3 regions of the Blautia sp. HCP3S3_G3 genome follow, and region 2 is predicted to be linked to each of the others. Evidence: riboswitches for the same ligand, from Rfam matches in the RefSeq annotation. Region 2 holds a riboswitch; each other region holds the start of a gene.
The links. A riboswitch is a leader RNA that binds a small molecule or an ion and turns the genes downstream of it on or off. The one in region 2 is predicted to bind cobalamin.
Positions count from the first base shown of each region.

Region 1 (6,520 bases), on a different contig from region 2:
TCACGCACCTTATTCAGGTCATTCAGTTTCACCCAGATACAATCCAGAAGTTCCTGTGCAAATTCCCTGGAAAGATTGCCGTTCTCCATATCCTTCTTGTAATAAGGATACATATACTGGTCAAATCGTCCCGGAGAAATGGAATGGCCGCTGCTCTCCACCTGAAGAAGCTGCTGCACAAACCAGAAAGACTGGCATGCTTCATAAAAGCTGGAAGCCCCCTTCGCAGGCACTCTGCGGCAGTTTTCTGCAATCACATAAAGTTCCTGTTTTCTGACAGGATCACTGCACTGGGAAGCCATTTCATCGGCAAGCATTGCATATCGCTGTGCATATTCAATCACTGCCTGGCAGCTTAAGATTACTGCGTTCAGAAAATGAGATTTTCTTGCATAATCACCGTCACCCACCTGGCATTTGTCCAGTTCCGCACGGGCTTTGGCGATGATTCCTTCATATCCGATGGCAAGCACCTCTTCATATTTGACCGTCACATGTCCCACACCATTATAAAAATAATTGCCCGGTGTAAAAATATTATGGTCAATGGCCCTGATCGCCTCCGGTGCCATATAGGAAGTCGCAAGTTCACTGGTGGTCTTTCCCCTCCAGTATTTATGTACTTCTCTTAATTCTTTTTTGGTTTCTTCTGCGATATAAAACGGGTCCGCGTTCCTCGTCTCAACAGTGTCAAGTTCATCCTCCAGCCACTGGAAGGAATATTCTGGAAAAGTCTGACAGCCTCTCGGTGCCAGTGTGCTGCTTCCTACGATCAGTTCCTCATCACGGATAATGATGGGAATATGACGAAGAATATGAGCAAAAGCCTCCGCACGTCTTGTAATGATCGGCATGCCTTCCGTAGCTTGATAAGATTCGGTGATAAGCTTCGCTCTGGCAGACTCAATCTCCGGCATCTTCGCATACAGATTGTCTACTAATCTGGTGATTCTGGAAGATTTGGGAATATCTGTGGTATGAAACATGTCCACATTGCTCCTTTCTCATAACGCTTAGAACCGCTATGTTTTATAATGAACATTATACGCCTGGCAGCACCTGATGTCAACAAAATCCAACGCTTTTCGTTCATTTTCATGTGGTTTTTATTGGTTTTTGATTTTGTTTTTTGTTGTTTTCCATTTTTAATCTCCTTCTATTCCTAACTTTTACAGACATTGCTCCTCTGTTATTTTCGCTCTGTGTGATCATTCTCTCCGTTCTCAGAAACAATTTTCAGTTTCTGTTTATCCCTGCATTTTTATCACTCTTTTTCTCTTTGTTTTTTCACTCTTTTCCCCTGTATTTTTTCCTTGACAATCTATTTCCCCTCTGCCATACTGAAAATAGTGTTTCTTTTTTCGCCGAAAAGCAGGAGCACAAATGCATGATAATCAACTTCTGTCATTCAGGATGTCTGTGTGGACAGGCATTTCCGTTTATTAAGAAAGGGATTGAGACTATGTATCTTTCCGATCTGCATACACATTCCATTGCCAGTGGTCACGGCACCACCTGTACCATTTCCGAAATGGCGAAGCAGGCAGCTGCACGGGGCATAAAGCTTCTCGGCATCACAGACCACGGTCCCGCCACTCTGGCTGCAGGAACACCTTCCTATTTTCGCAGTCTTACGTTTTCCCCCAGGAAACGATTCGGAGTAGAACTGCTGTATGGAATTGAATTAAATATTCTGGACACAGAGGGAACACTGGATCTGGAAGAGAACCTTCTCTCCAGGCTGGATTACGCCATTGCAAGTATGCATGCACAGAATTACCGCAGCGGGACACGGGAGGAAAATACCCGGGCTTATCTGAATGTCATGAAAAATCCTCATGTAAAAATTCTGGGACATTGTGACAATCCTCATTATCCGGTAGATTATGAAGTACTGGCTGTCTGTGCCAAAGAACATCAGGTTATTTTTGAGATCAACGAAGCTTCCCTTGCTCCCTATGGCTACCGTGGAGATACCACAGCTAACAATTACGAAATTCTGCGCTGCTGTGCCAGATATCAGGTTCCTGTTGTATTGTCCAGTGACAGTCACGGCTCAGACCATATCGGAGATTTTACTTATGCAGAAGAATTTGTTCATCAGGCCATGTTCCCGGAAAGTCTGATTCTCAATAATCAGCTTCCACAGCTGAAAGTTTTTCTGCAGACAAGATGAAAATTCAAAGTACGGAATCCCGGTCATATATGACCGGGATTCCTGCTGATTCACATAAGGAGGATTCATCTATGAAGACAAATGCCAACTCATTAAACGCCGAAAATCCGCTCGGTTATGCACCGGTCGGAAGTCTTCTGCGCAAATTTGCAATTCCAAGTATCATCAGTATGCTGGTCAGCGCACTCTATAACATCGTTGACCAGATTTTTATCGGTCAGGGAGTAGGAATGCTTGGAAATGCAGCTACCAATGTCGCCTTTCCCATGACCACGATTACTGTAGCGATTGCCCTGCTTCTTGGTATCGGTGGTGCAGCCAATTTCAACCTTGCCCTTGGCCGCGGTCAGGAAGAGCATGCAAAAAAGATTGCCGGTACGGCTTTCGGGACACTGCTTCTCTCCGGTATTCTTTTCTGCCTGGTCATCCGTCTCTTTCTGAAACCGGTCGTTCTGGCATGCGGTGCCACTGACCAGACACTGGAATATTCTCTGGCTTATGTAGGAATCACTTCCCTTGGTTTTCCTTTCTACATGCTTGGCACAGGGGGAAATCACCTAATCCGTGCAGACGGCAAACCTACATATTCCATGATCATGGTACTTTCCGGAGCTGTCATCAACACCATTCTCGATCCGATTTTTATTTTTGTATTCGGATGGGGAATTCAGGGAGCTGCATGGGCAACCGTCATCGGCCAGATTTTTTCTGCAATTCTGGTACTCGTATACCTGCCAAAGTACATGCACTCTTCACTAAAGATCAAAGATTTCATCCCTGATCCGAGATGTCTGAAAGCCGTTATATCCCTTGGTTCTGCCGCATGCCTGAACCAGCTTGCCATTACGGTCGTGCAGATTCTTATGAATAATACACTGCGTCACTACGGTTCTCTTTCCGAGTACGGCAGCGATATTCCGTTGGCAGTGGTAGGAATCGTTATGAAAGTCAACATGCTGTTTCTTTCCATCGTCATCGGACTTTCTCAGGGAGCGCAGCCGATCATCAGCTTCAATTACGGTGCCGTTAAATATTCCCGCGTAAAAGAGACTTACTTAAAAGCCGCCGGTGCTGCTACTGTCGTAGCCATTCTCGGGGTTATCTGTTTCCAGCTGTTCCCACGTCAGATTATCAGTCTGTTCGGAAACGGAGATGAATTATATTACCAGTTTGCCGTAAAATTTTTCCGGATTTTTCTGTTCTGCACCTTCTTTAACGGACTGCAGCCGGTAACTTCCAATTTCTTCACTTCCATCGGAAAAGCCACGAAGGGAATTTTTCTTTCCATGACGAGACAGATTATTTTTCTGGTACCTCTGATGATCATTTTCCCGATTTTCATGGGAATCGACGGTATCATGTTTGCAGGTCCTATTTCCGATGCTGCTGCAGGAATTCTCGCAATCGTCCTTGTGATAAAAGAATTTCATAAGATGTCTATGCTGCCGGAAAGAAAATAATCCGGCAGCAAAAATCAGCTAAACACAGTTGACACCTGATGCAATTAGTGTTATTATAATACCAGTATAATTCCATATAGAACATATGAAGTGCTGGCCACTATCCGCGTGGTGGACAGAAAAGGGAATCAGGTGAAAGTCCTGAACGATCCGGTCACTGTAACAGAGGAGTAAGTTCTCGATATCCCATTGTACAATTGTATGAGAAGGGGAGAATGAGCGATGATTCTGAAGTCAGGAAACCTGCTTTATATGGCGAGGTTAAACTTCCGTGTAAAGTGTAACAACCAACCTGTGATATCCGCAATCACATGGCGTTGTCTGCTTTTTAGGAAGCAGGCATTTTTTTATGGAATTCGCCTGTTCGTATGAATTATACGCTGCTTATCAGCAGCTGCCTGAGAAGGCATGATTAAATGGCAGGCGATACTGCTTCGGATGCGTTCATTCCCTCCGCATATTTGAATGATGCATTGTCTACCCCGAAGCAGATCGTCCCTCCTACTACACTTTCGACGTTATTTGACGTCGATTTTTTTATATTACAGGAAAGTGCTCCGCATTTTCCTGCAATCCTGTCATCTTATTTTTTATAAAGGAATCTGTTCACTTTTATTGAACACAATTTCTGCATCCTCAAAATTCCATTTCATCAAAAGGAGCTTATCATGAAAAAGAAATACTGGGAAGACAAAGAATATTCTTATTTCAGCCACAAAAAATGTGAATACTTTCCCTGCCACGCAGGTGCTGATCCGGATAATTTTAACTGTCTGTTCTGTTACTGTCCGCTTTATGCTCTGGGCACCAAATGCGGCGGGAATTTCCGCATCACGGAAAAAGGAATCAAAGACTGTACCAACTGCCAGCTGCCTCACAAAAAAGAAAACTACGGCTACGTCACAGGCAAATACCAGGAACTTGCCGATCTTATGAAGAAAACCGGCGTCTTATCTGAAGAATAATTCAGGAACCCTGTTTCTCCGGGTGAGCCGACTCACGAATCATTTTTTCCAATTCCCTGGCAGCGATTCCAATCGGGCGCCCCGGATCCCACACCATACAGATATGCCGTGCAGGTATCTTTTCCTTCAGGTGAATCTCAAACACTTCCCCTTTATGGATTGCATCTTCTGCCAGCGCTCCTGGCAAAAATCCCAGTCCAAGATCATTTTTTACCAGCGGCAGAATCTGGTCTGTCGCAGCCACCTCAATATCGGGTTCCAGTACAAGCCCGTAATCTGCAAACAAATGACTGTAAAATTCAAACGTTTTTGTATCTCTTCCCAGGCATATCAAAGGATACTCCGTTATTTCCTCAATACCAAGCGTCCTGTCCCGCAATCCGGCAAACTGCTCTCCTGCCACAACAATATCCTGAACCTCCGCAAGCGGCAGTTTGTGCACTGCTTTATCCATTTCTTCCGGCATAGTTACTACTGCAAATTCCATTTGTCCGCTTTTCACGGCATTGATTGCCTGAGGTGCCGAACAGTTCGTAATGCGGATATGTACACCGGGATAAGCCAGGTGAAATTTTCGAAGAACAGGAAGAAGAAGACAATGCATGGCAATTTCACTGACACCCAGAGAAACATGTCCTTTCTGCAATGCTTTATCACTGGCAAGCTCTGCTTCTGCAGCCTGAAACTGTTCCTGCGCGATCTGCACATGGGCAAACAGCTTTTCCCCTTCCGGAGTCAGCGTCACTCCTCTGTGGGATCTCAGAAAAAGCGTACAGCCCAGTTCCTGCTCCAGATTATTCATCGCCCTTGTGATATTAGGCTGACTATTCATCAGAATATGTGCAGCCCGCGTAAAGCTGCGATATTTTGCAACAAAATAGAAGATCCGGTAATAATCATAAGTCACCGCCATATCTCATGTCCTCCAGTCATATTATTTTGATATAGCTGATATATGAAATATACTTTTTACATATTACTTTATAATCAGTATAATACCACAGGATAGAAAAAACAAAAAGGAGATTTACCAACCATGAACCAGGATCTTACGGTCGGAAGACCGGAAAATGTACTTTGGAAATTTTGTCTGCCCCTCTTTGGCAGCATTATCTTTCAGCAGCTCTATAACATTGCCGACAGTCTTGTCGCAGGCAAATTCATTGGAGAAAACGCCCTCGCCGCTGTAGGAAACAGCTATGAGATCACTCTGATCTTTATTGCATTCGCCTTTGGATGCAACATCGGATGCTCTGTGATCGTATCTCAGTTTTTCGGAGCCAGAGACTTCAATGGAATGAAAACCGCAGTCTATACTTCCATGATCTCCAGTGCTGTTCTCTGCTTTTTGCTGATGGTTTTCGGTATTCTCGGATGCCGGCAGCTTCTGAATCTGATCAATACTCCGGCAGAAATTCTCAGCGATTCACAGCTTTATCTGGATATATATATGTGGGGACTTCCTTTCATGTTCTTCTATAATATTGCCACAGGTATCTTCTCTGCGCTGGGAGATTCACGCACACCTTTTCTTTTCCTCGCGGCTTCCTCCTCAGTCAACATTGCAGTGGATATCTTTTTTGTCACCACCCTTCATATGGGCGTGGCAGGTGTTGCATGGGCAACTTTCCTGTGCCAGGGAATCAGCTGTATCCTTGCCGTTGCAGTAGTGCAGCGCCGCCTGAAATCCATTAAAGCCACCGGACATGTACCTCTCTTTTCTCTGCCGATTCTCAAAAAGGTAGCATCCATTGCCATACCGAGTATTCTGCAGCAAAGCTTTATTTCCGCAGGAAATATTATTATTCAGAGCGTCATCAATGGATTCGGTGCCAGTGTCATTGCAGGGTACGCTGCCGCGGTAAAGCTCAATAATCTTGTGATTACTTCCTTCACTACCCTCGGTAATGGTATCTCCA
Region 1 covers NZ_JBQHXR010000017.1:34,476-40,995, forward strand. Annotated here, with positions in the region: gene ACTNEW_RS12580 (glycyl radical protein) at 1-986, opposite strand, end outside; gene ACTNEW_RS12585 (phosphatase) at 1,388-2,176, shown strand; gene ACTNEW_RS12590 (MATE family efflux transporter) at 2,248-3,636, shown strand; cobalamin riboswitch at 3,708-3,901, shown strand; gene ACTNEW_RS12595 (cysteine-rich small domain-containing protein) at 4,305-4,601, shown strand; gene ACTNEW_RS12600 (LysR family transcriptional regulator) at 4,603-5,514, opposite strand; gene ACTNEW_RS12605 (MATE family efflux transporter) at 5,638-6,520, shown strand, end outside.
Region 1: another riboswitch for cobalamin. It lies ahead of ACTNEW_RS12595 (cysteine-rich small domain-containing protein); the one in region 2 lies ahead of ACTNEW_RS00710 (4Fe-4S dicluster domain-containing protein).

Region 2 (6,520 bases):
ATTTCATCCAGATTCTCTCCGATTTTATCAAACAATTCCTTATCCACAGTAAAACTTTCATTATACCGTACATCAAGCGGTTCTTTAAACTCTACCTCGCTGATCACATCATTCAAGCCTTCCACAGAGGCTTTAAATGCCTGATCAGCTGCTTTTGTTTCCGCTTCCACTGTCATGTCTTCATAACGGCCTGCCCTGCACGGACCTTCCCAGAAATGTGTGTGGGTCAGACATCCCACAAGCGGTCTTACAACAAGTTTCATTTCCATAGCTTTCTGTTTCATGATATTTGATTCCTTTCTTGAAAGATAATCAGGCAGACTCCGCAATCCACTTGTTTTGTATTTTGTTTACGCTTTTTTGCGCATTTTATTTTCCGCGTGTTAATTTCCATTCATATTATAAAAAATATATTCCATTTTTTCTTCCGAATTCTTACAAAGAAAGTATACTATTTTATCATTTTTACAGCCTGCCATATACGCCTGACAGAACACTTGCTCATATGCTTTTATCTATTTCTTCCAGCTGTTTCAGTAAATCCTTATAATTACTCTGTGTGGCATGTGCATGGGTTGATGTTTTTTTCCGGAGTTTCACTGCTGCCGTGGATTTTGCAATCGGCTGTATTGTTCCTGCTCCTGCCACGCATCCGCCGGGGCATGCCATTCCTTCCAGAAGATAGCCGTTATATTTTCCTGCTTTGGCCATAGTCAGAAGTTTCCTGCAGTTTGCAAGTCCTTCCGCATTTTCCACTTTTACTTCCTTTTCCGCATAGAGCTCTTTAATACAGTTTACCACAGCTTCTGCGACACCTCCGCTGACTGCAAAGCCCCTGCCGTCAGCACTTGCTCCATGCATGCTGTGCTGTTCTTCAAGCTTCGTAAAATTGATTTTCTTCGCTTCAAACATTCCCATTACTTCTTCAAACGTCAGCACAAAGTCAATATCACTGCGTATCGTCCTTCTGCCCGCTTCCAGTTTTTTGGCTGCACAGGGTCCGATAAAAGCCACTTTACAGCCAGGATGCTGCTTTTTGATCAGTCTTCCTGTCAGCACCATGGGTGTCAGTGCCATGGAAATGCATTCGCTGTATTCAGGAAACAGTTTTTTTGCCATCATGGACCATGCCGGACAGCAGGAAGTCGCCATAAAGGGCAGTTTTTCCGGAACTTCCTCCACAAAATCCCTGGCTTCTTCCATGGTACAGAGATCTGCACCGATTGCTACTTCCACAACATCCGTAAAACCGAGTGCCTGAAATGCAGAACGTATCTTATCCGGTGTCATCTTCGGACCAAACTGTCCTGTCACAGCAGGTGCAATTGCCGCATACACCGGCGTATCACTTTTGATTGCCTGAATAGTCTGGAAAATCTGTGCTTTATCTGCAATCGCGCCAAACGGACAGTTTGCAAGGCACATTCCGCAGGACACGCATTTTTCCTGATCAATGTCCGCTCTTCCGAACTCATCGGAACCAATGGCATCCATCCCGCAGGCTCTTGCGCAGGGACGCTCCAGTTTTACGACAGCTCCATATGCACATGCACTGACGCATTTTCCGCACTTGATACATTTTTCCTGATTAATCACTGATTTTCCATTTTCAAAGGAAACGGCTTTTTTGGGGCAGACCTCTTTGCACGGATGTGCCAGACAGCCCTGGCAGGCATCTGTTACTTTTACTACATTATCCGGACATTTGTGGCAGGCAAACTTGATAATATTGATCAGCGGAGGCTGATAATATTTCTCCGGTCTCACACATTCCAGTGCTCCTTCTGATACGGGAGCATGTTCGGAAGCCGCACGCAGCGGAAGCCCCATGGCAAGACGCATTCTCTCCTTAACAATTGCTCTCTCCAGAAATACGCTTTCCCGATATGTCGAGACTTCTCCCGGAATGATCCTGTATGGAATCTGTTCCATTTGAGACAAGTCTCCATCCTGATAGTCATACGATAATCTTGCTACTTCCGCATAAACGCGCTTCCGGATGTCATTGACTGAAGTATAAACACCTCTCATAATTGTTTTCTCCTTTCTTTATGCAAAAATCCCCGACAGCATTTCCATATCTGTCGGGGTTTCTGCCGGTATCTAATAGTAGCTGATTCAATACCGGCAGAACTTTGGAGGTCTATATTGTGTATTTTTCTTGCTAAGAGCCCATCCATTATTTTTTACATAAATCAGGGTTGTTTTTTACAAAAAAACAGTGGCTGCTACCCATTGCAGACACTTCTATCGGATCATTCTTCCCTTCTGTTACTGTTTCTGTCGTATGACCCGGCTGGATGTTTGCGCTGTATCTGGAGCACATCTCATGTACCAGGCAGGTTTCCTGACTTACAGATCAATGCTCACTTCACCTTCTCACATCTTTATGGGTCATGCAATGGTTATCGAAGCTCGCTCCCTGTATACAGTGACCAGTTCGCTCAGGATTCTCACCTGATTCCCTCTTCAGAGTCCCTGAAAAGGACTCTGCACCTGATACTGCAATATTCAATTACACATCATTAGAATATCAAATTGTTATTCTTCTGTCAATCCCGGTTGCTGTATGTTTAGTGCTCCCTGAACACAATGTTTCAGCAGTCATGCACTAAGGTGTATGGCTGCTTTTTCTAAGGGAAGAACACGATTAAAATGCGGGATAATAATTGTTACTTAAGCATATAATGTGATTGTAGAATATAAAAATGCAACAAGTAACAAAAATCTATTTCAAGAGCGACTGACACATTGATTTTTGAATCCTATCTGGATATAATAGAAAAGAAAAGTGTAACAAGTTGCAAAAATCTTTCGCAAGGAGGCTTTAAGATGGAGATTCGCAGAGATTTTTATTTGGATAAATTGATCAAAAGAAAAAATAATGGACTGATTAAAGTAATCACCGGTATTCGCAGATGCGGAAAGTCCTATTTGCTGAATAACCTTTTTTATCATCACCTACTGGAAAATGGAGTGGACGCTGACCATATCATTCGTTTTGCATTTGATTCAGCAGATAATCTTTATCTCATTGGAGAAAGCCTGATTCAGATTGAAAAGGAAAAGCGTGGAGTTGACCCTAAAAAGTTTATGAAGTATATCCGTTCCAAGGTTGTTGGCGATGGAATGTATTATCTGCTGCTTGATGAAATTCAGATGTTGGATTGTTTTGAAGCTGTTCTGAATGGTTATCTGCGTAAAGATAATATGGATGTATTCGTGACAGGAAGTAATGCCAAGCTCCTGTCCAAAGATATTGCTACTGAGTTCGCCGGTCGTGGCGACGAAGTGCATATGTACCCTTTGAGTTTTGCAGAGTTTATGACTGTTTACAGCGGAGACAAATATATGGGGCTATCCGAGTATATGCTTTACGGTGGTATCCCTCTGGTTGTTCTGCGTGATGGAACCGGAGATAAAGCTGCCGCATTACAGAATCTGTTCAACGAAATTTATATTCAAGATATTACTAAGCGAAATCGTGTGAAGAATATTGGTGAATTGGAAGATCTGTTAAATATCCTTTCTTCGGCTATTGGTTCGCTGACCAATCCCGAAAAATTGAAGAACACTTTCAAGACTGTAAAGAAATCCAGAATCACTTCCGCTACCATTAAGAAATATCTGGATTATTTTGAGGATTCTTTCCTGATCGAATCAGCACAAAGATACGACATTAAAGGAAAAGCATATATCGAAACTCCAAAGAAATATTATTTTTCCGACCTTGGACTTCGCAACGCCAGAATCAACTTCCGCCAGTTTGAGCAGACTCATTCTATGGAAAATGTGATTTATAATGAACTTCGTATGCGTGGCTACAGCGTAGATGTAGGGGTAATACCGATTGCGGAAAGAGATCCGGATGGTAAGGTAATTCGTAAACAACTGGAAGTGGATTTTGTATGCAATCTTGGTTCTTCCAGATACTACATTCAGTCTGCTTACTCGCTGCCTGATGAAGCGAAACGTACTCAGGAAATCAGACCATTCAGAAAAATTGATGATTCTTTCAGGAAGATCATTATTACAAAAGATATTGTGCAGCCTTATTATGATGACTATGGTATCCTGACCGTGAACATTTATGATTTCCTTCTGGATACGCAGATTCTGGGAAAATAAATTTTATCTATAGCGGCAGTAATGTCCTGACAGTTTCTGATATTTCATCACTTCATCTCCCATGGGAAAAGCACGAACGCCCTGTCCCGGGCATAGAATAAATAGAAATCCCCTTTGAGGTGAAGATTTGAAGGCTTTTTTGAAACCTTTGACATCTGCTGAAGAAAAGTATTATCTTCAACGTTACCAGGGGGGCGATTTAGAAGCAAGGCAAATCCTGATTGAACATAATCTTCGTCTTGTAGCCCATGTTGTCAAGAAATATCAGGGTACAGACGAAGATCTGGACGATTTGATTTCCATCGGCACGATAGGCCTGATCAAAGCCGTTTCCACCTTTGATTCCGACAAAGCCACCAGGCTCTCTACCTATGCGGCACGATGTATTGATAATGAGCTTCTGATGATGCTTCGGTCAAAAAAAAAGCATTCCAGAGAAGTATCCCTCTCTGAACCCATAGGTACCGACAAAGAAGGCAATGAAATCAGCCTTCTGGATATCCTCGAAAGTCCGCCGGTAGATGTGGTAGAGGAATACTCCACCAGAAAAGACATCCAGCTTCTGATGGATTCTCTGGAATCTTCTCTTACGCCAAAAGAGTATCAGGTAATCTGTTTCCGGTACGGACTTTTTGGAAATGAAGAACAGACACAGCGGGAAATTGCAAAAGAACTGCACATCAGCCGCTCCTATGTATCACGTATTGAAAAAAATGCACTGCAGAAACTGCGTGCATTGTTTAAAGAATCCACATAACTGATAAGTAATAAATTCGTATAAAATGTCAGGAGGAAACGGTATTTTACCCTGACTTTTTATATTACAGAAAAATGCTTCCTTCCTGACAGACAATTTCGTCATCTCATCTGTCTGATTCGGAAGGAAGCATTTTTTATTCATCATCTTTATCGATCTTCTTTATTAATCTTCTTTTTTATCAATCTTTTTTATTATTGATCTTCTTTATTATTAATCTTCTTTATCCGTTTTCTCCGCTCTTCTAAGCAGATCATAAACTTCAATTTCCTCTCCCAGATTCACGAACAATTTCTGCTGCGGGTGCGGTGCACTTTCCACAAAATTTCCCTCTTCATCATAAATGGCCCGCACAACAACACTTAAATTGCGTCCGTCCGGCTTCATGATCTCAATGGTCTCTCCCACAGTAAATTTATTTCTCTGAGTGATCTGTACATATCCCCGCTCATCCAGCGCTTCTGCATAACCCAGATATGTGTACTCTTTTACATAGGTGTTATTATCGTATATCTGCGTATTCTGATCCGGCTTGCCATAGAAAAATCCGGTCGTAAACTGACGGTACGTACAGTTGGAGATCTGTTCCCTGTACCAGTCCATATTGGCTCTGTATTTCTCCGGGCTTTCCATATAGTCGTCAATTGCTTTGCGATAAGTCCTCGCCACAGTTGCCACATAAAGAGCAGTCTTCATCCTGCCTTCGATCTTCAAGCTGTCAATCCCGCTTTCCAGAAGATCATCCATATGCTCGATCATGCAGAGATCCTTGGAATTAAAGATATAAGTTCCTCTCTCATTTTCAAAAACCGGCATATATTCTCCCGGTCTTGTCTCTTCCACAATGGAGTATTTCCACCGGCAGGGATGTGTGCAGGCTCCCTGATTGGCATCTCTTCCCACCAGATAATTGCTCAGAAGACATCTTCCGGAATAAGAAATGCACATAGCCCCATGCACAAATGTCTCAATCTCCATATCATCCGGAATATGGGCACGGATCTCCCGGATTTCCTGCAGAGAAAGCTCTCTTGCAGTCACCACTCTCTTCGCTCCCAGCTGATACCAGAAACGATACGTTTCATAATTGGTATTATTGGCCTGGGTACTGATATGGCGCTCAATTTCCGGACAGATTTCTCCGGCATAAGTAAAAATTCCCGGATCTGCGATAATGAGCCCGTCCGGCTTCAGTTCCTTCAGCTCTTTCAGATATTCCCTGACACCTGCGAGATCATAGTTATGTGCCAGAATATTCACAGTCACATAAACCTTCACTCCATGCTCATGGGCAAATGCAATTCCCTCTGCCATATCCTCATGGGAAAAATTCTTTGCCTTTGCACGGAGTCCAAAAGCTTCCCCGCCGATATATACAGCATCTGCCCCAAAGATCACAGCAATCTTTAAAACCTCCAGACTGCTGGCCGGTACTAACAATTCTGGTTTTCTCATAGTCCCTCCTGTTTCTGCTCTGTCCTCACACTCACCGCTGCCCCGTCTCCCAGAGGAAGAATGGTCGTAAGAAGCTCCGGACAGTGCTTCAGTTCATAAAGATATTCCCGCATTCTTTTGTATATGGTACGGTTGCGTCTCTCCACCAGATAGTGAGATTCAATAAGATCTCCCTCCTGC
Region 2 covers NZ_JBQHXR010000001.1:136,211-142,730, reverse strand. Annotated here, with positions in the region: gene ACTNEW_RS00715 (hypothetical protein) at 1-284, opposite strand, end outside; gene ACTNEW_RS00710 (4Fe-4S dicluster domain-containing protein) at 502-2,031, opposite strand; cobalamin riboswitch at 2,321-2,515, opposite strand; gene ACTNEW_RS00705 (ATP-binding protein) at 2,833-4,128, shown strand; gene sigK (RNA polymerase sporulation sigma factor SigK) at 4,256-4,885, shown strand; gene ACTNEW_RS00695 (peptidase U32 family protein) at 5,099-6,340, opposite strand; gene ACTNEW_RS00690 (O-methyltransferase) at 6,337-6,520, opposite strand, start outside.

Region 3 (6,520 bases), on a different contig from region 2:
GAGCGCATTCTGAATCAGTTTTCAAAATCACAAACAAGAAATATCTGCCTATTTGTTTTCCCCATCTTGCAATCTTTCCTTCAGAAATGCAAGAAATATTTCTGCCCAGTTGGACAATTCCTCATTCTGCCTCTTCACACAGCCGAACAATACCTGATTTTCGTTACCGGGCAGCAGAACATCCTTTGTATATTTTCTCCAGGGTTTCCCGGAAAGATATCCTCCGCTGATGTTTACCAGATCACTTACTTGAAGAATTCTTTCCATAATATAATCACTGTTGGTCGTGATCACCGTTTCCGCATCTGCAGCAGATTTTTTGTCCTGATCCAGAATATCCCAGTAATTATCCGGAGAAAATTCGTCAGGGAAGCGCTGGATCAGTTTCATTCCGTCAAAAACTTCCCGGCCTCCTTCTTCTCTGCGGCAGGAATGTCCGGCTCCCGGATACAGCATAATATCTGTTGTTTTCAGAATTTCGAATTCCAGATAATTTCTGCCAAGAAAATACTGAAAAGCTGCAAGCTGGTTTTTCATTATATAGACAAACCCCATAGCATCCATCCGCTCCCTGACACGATCCACGATTTCCCGGCAGCTTGCAGAATAAATCTGATAATGGATGTCTTCTTTCTGATGCATCTGATAAAATTTCACAAACATATCCGCAAACCAGGAACTGGGATTACAGGAAACAGAAAGCACTTCGGTTTCTTTTTGTTCCTGAAAGGATTCGATCTTCTCCAGATTTTCAAGCACTGTCTTCGCATACTGATAGACATGTTCGCCTTCTCTGGTCAGACGGATTCCTCTGGTATACCGCTCAAACAAGCGGATTCCCAGAGAATCCTCCATGGATTTGATTACTTTACTCACACTGGACTGTGTCGTATACAATGCTTCCGCAGCTTTGCTGAAGGATTCCGTCCTGGCACATTCCTCAAAATATTTCAGTTGTTTTATATCAATCATTTGTTCTACTGCCTCATGTATCTGCTTTTTTCATCACCATTCGCTGCGCTGTATCTTTGTTAACCACCGCTTTGCTTACCGTATCCCGTCTTCCGCCTCCATTGCATCACGCAGTTTCAGCATGGCAGAAAGCTGAGGTATCGTCAATTCTACAGGGATCCGAATATGAAGCGACACATACAGATCTCCCCGTCCGCCCATCTTCTTCGGCCGGATCAGTCCCTGATTCACCAGTCTGAGTTTCTTTTCCGGTGTGGTTCCTGCAGGAATCTCAAAAAGAACTTCTCCATCGAGAACAGGAATTTTGACAGTTCCGCCAAGTACCAGTGTATGATAATCCACTGTGCAGTCCATATACAGGTGATACCCCTGCCGGATAATTCCCGGCTTGTCACGCAGCAGCACAACGATTACAAACAGTTTATTGGGATTTCTTATTTTCTGTTCCTCAAGGAATTCACTGCCGCTGCACAGAATATCCTCCAGAATGAAAAACTGATGATCATAGGAGCCTTCCGGAATCTTTACCTGAAGTTTCCAGTTTTTTTCTGTATATTTCAGCCTGGATGTCTGATCCTGATTCGGAATCTGTTCTGTGTAGTAGGCATCTTTGACCACCGTCTGCAAAGTTTCCTCCAGTTCCAGCCATACGGCAATTCTTACAGACTGAGGAGGCGGTCCTTCTTCCTCGGAAGGTTTGCGGCCCTGCGCACATGCCCCGCAGTGTCCCTCTTTCGCCTGACTTCCCTCTTCGTCTTCATGTACGGACGAATGCTGCGCATAATAACTCTTCCGATAAGTTTCATGTCCGTAATAATGATACATTTTTCTTTTTTCCGGATCTGACAATACTGCATAAGCTTCCTGTATTTCCTGAAAACGCTCCTTATCTTCCTCTGCTCCAGAAGAAGAATCCGGATGATATTTCTTTGCAAGTTTTCGGTAGGCAGCTTTGATCTCAGCCTGCGAAGCATCTCTTCCCACGCCCAGTATATCATAATAACTCTTCATGCAATTCCTCCTTTTCCCTGATGAATTACACCAATGCACATCAGATGCAGCCGTTCCAGTCTGTTGTTTCCCCTGCGGGTATTTGCTTTACCTATACAATACCACAAAATCCATAGTTTTTTAATAGGATTTTTACTTTTTACAGCAGAGAATTTGTTGATTTCATTTATGGAAGAGAATTGACAAAACATCAAAATATGTTACTATTAATGAAGAAAAATAAACGTACAGGGAACTGCAAAAGGGAAGTAAGTGAAATGCTTACACGGTCACGCCGCTGTATGGGAAGAGCCGCAGTCTGCAATGCCACTGGAATCATCCGGGAAGGCTGACTGCAGCATGGATGCCCGAGTCAGAAAACCTGCCCTGTATACAGAATTTACACAGGTTACGAACGATGGCCTTGTGTGAGAACAGATTGGCTTATGATATCTTTCTTCTGAATCATATTCACAAATTCCGTATCTGTTCTTTTAGCAGCCTGTCGGGATCCAGAACCCTGCAGGCATTTTTTTTGCCATCAGAAGGGAGTTTCTATGAATAAACGTCAAAAACAACTGCTGATTGTTCTGTGCATCCTGTCCCTCTCTTTCGGAATCGTCCGGACAGCTAACGCCATGCACATTATGGAAGGTTATCTTCCGGCAGGATACTGCATCGCATGGGGCACATTATGCATCCCGTTTCTTTTTGCAGGATTTCTTTCCATCAAAAAAACATTGGATGAACACCGGAATCTGATCACTCTGCTTGCTATGTCCGGTGCCTTCATCTTTGTGATTTCCTCACTGAAGATTCCTTCTGTGACAGGAAGCTGCTCACATATGACAGGAACCGGGCTTGGTGCGATTCTTTTCGGACCTTCCGCTGTTTCCATCCTTGGGCTGATCGTATTGCTGTTCCAGGCAATCCTTTTGGCTCACGGCGGACTGACCACCATCGGTGCCAACACGTTTTCCATGGCTATTGCAGGTCCTTTTGTCTCCTACGGCATTTATCTTCTCTGCAAAAAAGCGCGGCTCAACCGGAAAGTAACGGTCTTTCTTGCTGCAGCCATCGGGGATCTTTTCACCTATTGCATCACCGCTTTCCAGCTGGCTCTTGCACACAACACAGATACTACCTTTGGTGCTGCCCTGGGCAAATTTATGCTTGTTTTTGCACCTACCCAGATTCCTCTTGCAGTGATCGAAGGAATCATTACCATGGTAATTGTTATGGGACTGGAATCCTATGCCAGACCGGAGCTTCGGGCTGTCGGATATTTTAAGGAGAATCAATAATATGAAAAGAACTGTTTTCATTGCTGTCATTGCTGTTTTTCTGATTGCACTTGTTCCTTTATTTGTATTAAAAGATGCCGATTTCGGCGGTTCGGACGATGCCGGCAGCACGGTTGTAGAAGAAGTCGATTCTTCCTATGAACCATGGGCTGCCCCTGTTCTGGAAAAGCTTCTGGGAAGAGAACTTCCGGGGGAAGTGGAAAGTCTCTTCTTCTGCATCCAGACGGGAATCGGTGTTGGAATCATTGCCTTTTTCATGGGGCGCTTTGTAGAACGGAAGAAATGGATGAAAAATGATAATCCGAATGGGAGCGAATCATGATCACAATCGATAAACTCTGCTACCGTTCCGGTCTCCGGTATGAAAATGCCGGAGAAAAATTTGCTTTCTCCATAGCCACACTCTGTATCTGTGTTGCCAGCCGTTCTATTGCAGTAGCCTGTATCGTACTGCCGGTTATGGGAATTCTTACCGTCTGGAAGGGAAGCGTTCCCTTTTCCAGATACCTTCACTATATGACCGTACCTCTGGCATTTATGCTGCTCAGTACAGCCGCTGTCATGTTCCATATCCGGCAAAGCCCCATGGATCTGTTTGCAGTTCCTCTTGGCAGCTGGTATTTCACCACAAATATGCATTCCCTGCTTTATGGCATTCAGCTGATTCTTACAGCTCTGGCTTCCGTTTCCTGTCTGTACTTTCTTTCTTTTACCACACCAATGCCTGACATTCTGGAAGTCTTAAGGAAACTCCACTGTCCGAAACTTCTGATTGAACTGATGCTTCTGATCTACCGTTTCATCTTTGTTCTGCTTGACACAGCTTCTGCACTCACTACTTCACAGAACTGCCGTCTCGGAAACAGGGACTACAAAACATCCATCCGGTCTTTCGGAATGCTGGGTTCTGCACTGATGATCCGGGCAGTACAGCGCTCCAATAAATTGTATGATGCCATGGAAGCCAGATGTTATGACGGAACGATCCGTGTTCTGTCAGAAAGCCGTCCGCCCAGAAAAAAAATCGTTGCGGCAATTATCTTATTTGACACGGCTTTGTTTTTATTTGCCCTATGGAGGAAATTTTTTATATGAACACACACGACGACGTTATCCTGAAAGCAGAAAATCTGTATTTTTCCTATGATGACGATGCATCCCATTCTCTCAACGGACTTTCCCTGGAGATCCGCCGCAAAAAGAAAATTGCTTTTATGGGTGCCAACGGAAGCGGAAAATCCACTTTTTTCCTCTGCTGCACCGGTATCTGCCGCCCGCAGTCAGGAAAACTTTATTACAAAGGAAAAGAATACTCCTATTCCAAAAAAGATCTTCTGGAATTGCGAAGTAAAATCGGAATCGTTTTTCAGGATCCTGACAATCAGCTTTTTTCTGCCAGTGTTTATCAGGAGATTTCTTTCGGTATCCTGAACCTCGGCGTGCCACAGGAACAGGCCCGACAGGAAGTGGAAGAAGTCATCGATACGCTGGAGATCACACCCTTCCGGCACAAGCCTACTCATGCCTTAAGCGGCGGTCAGAAAAAACAGGTTTCCATTGCGGATATCCTGGTGATGCATCCGGATATCATTATTCTGGACGAGCCTTCTGCTGCACTGGATCCCAGACATACCACCATGGTAAATCAGATTGTCAATCGGATGACTGAACAGGGAATTACTGTGATGATGGCCACCCATGATGTCAATTACGCTTATGAATGGGCTGACGAAGTGGTACTGTTTCACGAGGGAAAAGTTCTGATACACGGAACACCGGAGCAGGTATTTTCCAACCGCGCCGCACTGAAACAGACGAATCTGGAGCCGCCGGTGGTTCTGGAGCTTTTCGAAAGTCTCTGCCAGAAACAGATTCTGAAAACCTCACTTCCGCTCCCCAGAAATTTAAAAACACTGGAAAAATATATTTCCGATATTCATCTAAACCCATGTTACGGAGGAAAAAATACCATGTCAACAAACGCCAAAAAGGCCATTCTGGCAGTCAGTTTCGGGACAAGCCATGAGGATACAAGAAAGGTAACCATTGATGCCATTGAACAGGATATTCAGGCTGCATTTCCGGATTATGCACTCTACCGTGCATGGACCAGTAAAATGATCATCCGCAAACTGAAAAGCCGGGATAATATTCATGTGAATACTGTCAAAGAAGCCATGGAACAGATGCGCGCAGACGGAATCACCGACATTCTGATCCAGCCTACCCACGTGATCAATGGTATCGAAAATGATCTGATGAAAGAAGATGCTCTCGCCTATCGCGATGATTTCCATTCCATTTCATTTGGGGATCCTCTGCTTACTACAGAACAGGACAGTCTTGACGTAATCCGTGCAGTTGCAGAAGAATTTTCAGATCTGAAGTCAGACGAAGCACTGGTTCTTATGGGACACGGAACCACGCATTATGCCAACGCGATTTATGCAGCACTGGATTATACCTTTAAAGACAAAGGATATCCCAATATTTTTCTTGGAACCGTAGAGGCCTATCCTTCTATGGAAACTCTGATGAAAATGGTTCGAAACTATCAGCCAAAGAAAGTGATTCTTGCTCCTTTCATGATCGTGGCAGGAGACCACGCAAAGAATGATATGGCTGGAGATGATCCACAGTCCTGGTACAGCCAGTTCAAAGCAGCCGGTTTTTCCACAGAAACAGTCATCAAGGGTCTTGGCGAATATCCGGGAATCCGCAAAATATTTGTAGATCATCTCAGAGCAATTCAATGATTGGAAAGAATCCTGCTCTGCAGGATTCTTTCCAGGGGTGGATCGCTTTAGAGCGTGTTTGAAAATTCATTCCACTCCGCCGCAGTGCGATCCTGCCCGGAGGGCTTTTTTTGTTCCCAGGGAAATCCGATGTATTAAAGTGTGTTTAAAAATTGCTTTCTGACAGATATACGTCACAATTTCCAGCAAAGCAGGGCTTGCAGATGGCGGTAATAAATTTTCAACCACACTCCAGACTACAGAAAAACCTCCTGCTTACGCATGAGGTTTTTCTGCACAGATCCGAAACATGGGCGTCGGATTGTAAAACTCGTCTTTCTCCAGATAAATTCTCGAACTGATTCCAAGATCGATATCAAATTTTTCTATTTTCATTTTGCCCAGGGTTTCCAGATCCCAGGCCGGACGGCTGTAGGAACTGATTGGAAGCTGTCTCTTAATTTCCTCACATTCCCGCATCATCTCATCCCCGACCGTATGATGAGCATGGGTCTCAGG
Region 3 covers NZ_JBQHXR010000026.1:15,971-22,490, forward strand. Annotated here, with positions in the region: gene ACTNEW_RS14230 (LysR family transcriptional regulator) at 49-972, opposite strand; gene ACTNEW_RS14235 (DnaJ domain-containing protein) at 1,048-1,983, opposite strand; cobalamin riboswitch at 2,197-2,366, shown strand; gene ACTNEW_RS14240 (energy-coupling factor ABC transporter permease) at 2,520-3,266, shown strand; gene ACTNEW_RS14245 (energy-coupling factor ABC transporter substrate-binding protein) at 3,268-3,588, shown strand; gene cbiQ (cobalt ECF transporter T component CbiQ) at 3,585-4,361, shown strand; partial or broken gene ACTNEW_RS14255 (energy-coupling factor ABC transporter ATP-binding protein) at 4,358-4,966, shown strand; gene ACTNEW_RS14260 (sirohydrochlorin cobaltochelatase) at 5,237-6,022, shown strand; gene ACTNEW_RS14265 (methyltransferase domain-containing protein) at 6,278-6,520, opposite strand, start outside.
Region 3: another riboswitch for cobalamin. It lies ahead of ACTNEW_RS14240 (energy-coupling factor ABC transporter permease); the one in region 2 lies ahead of ACTNEW_RS00710 (4Fe-4S dicluster domain-containing protein).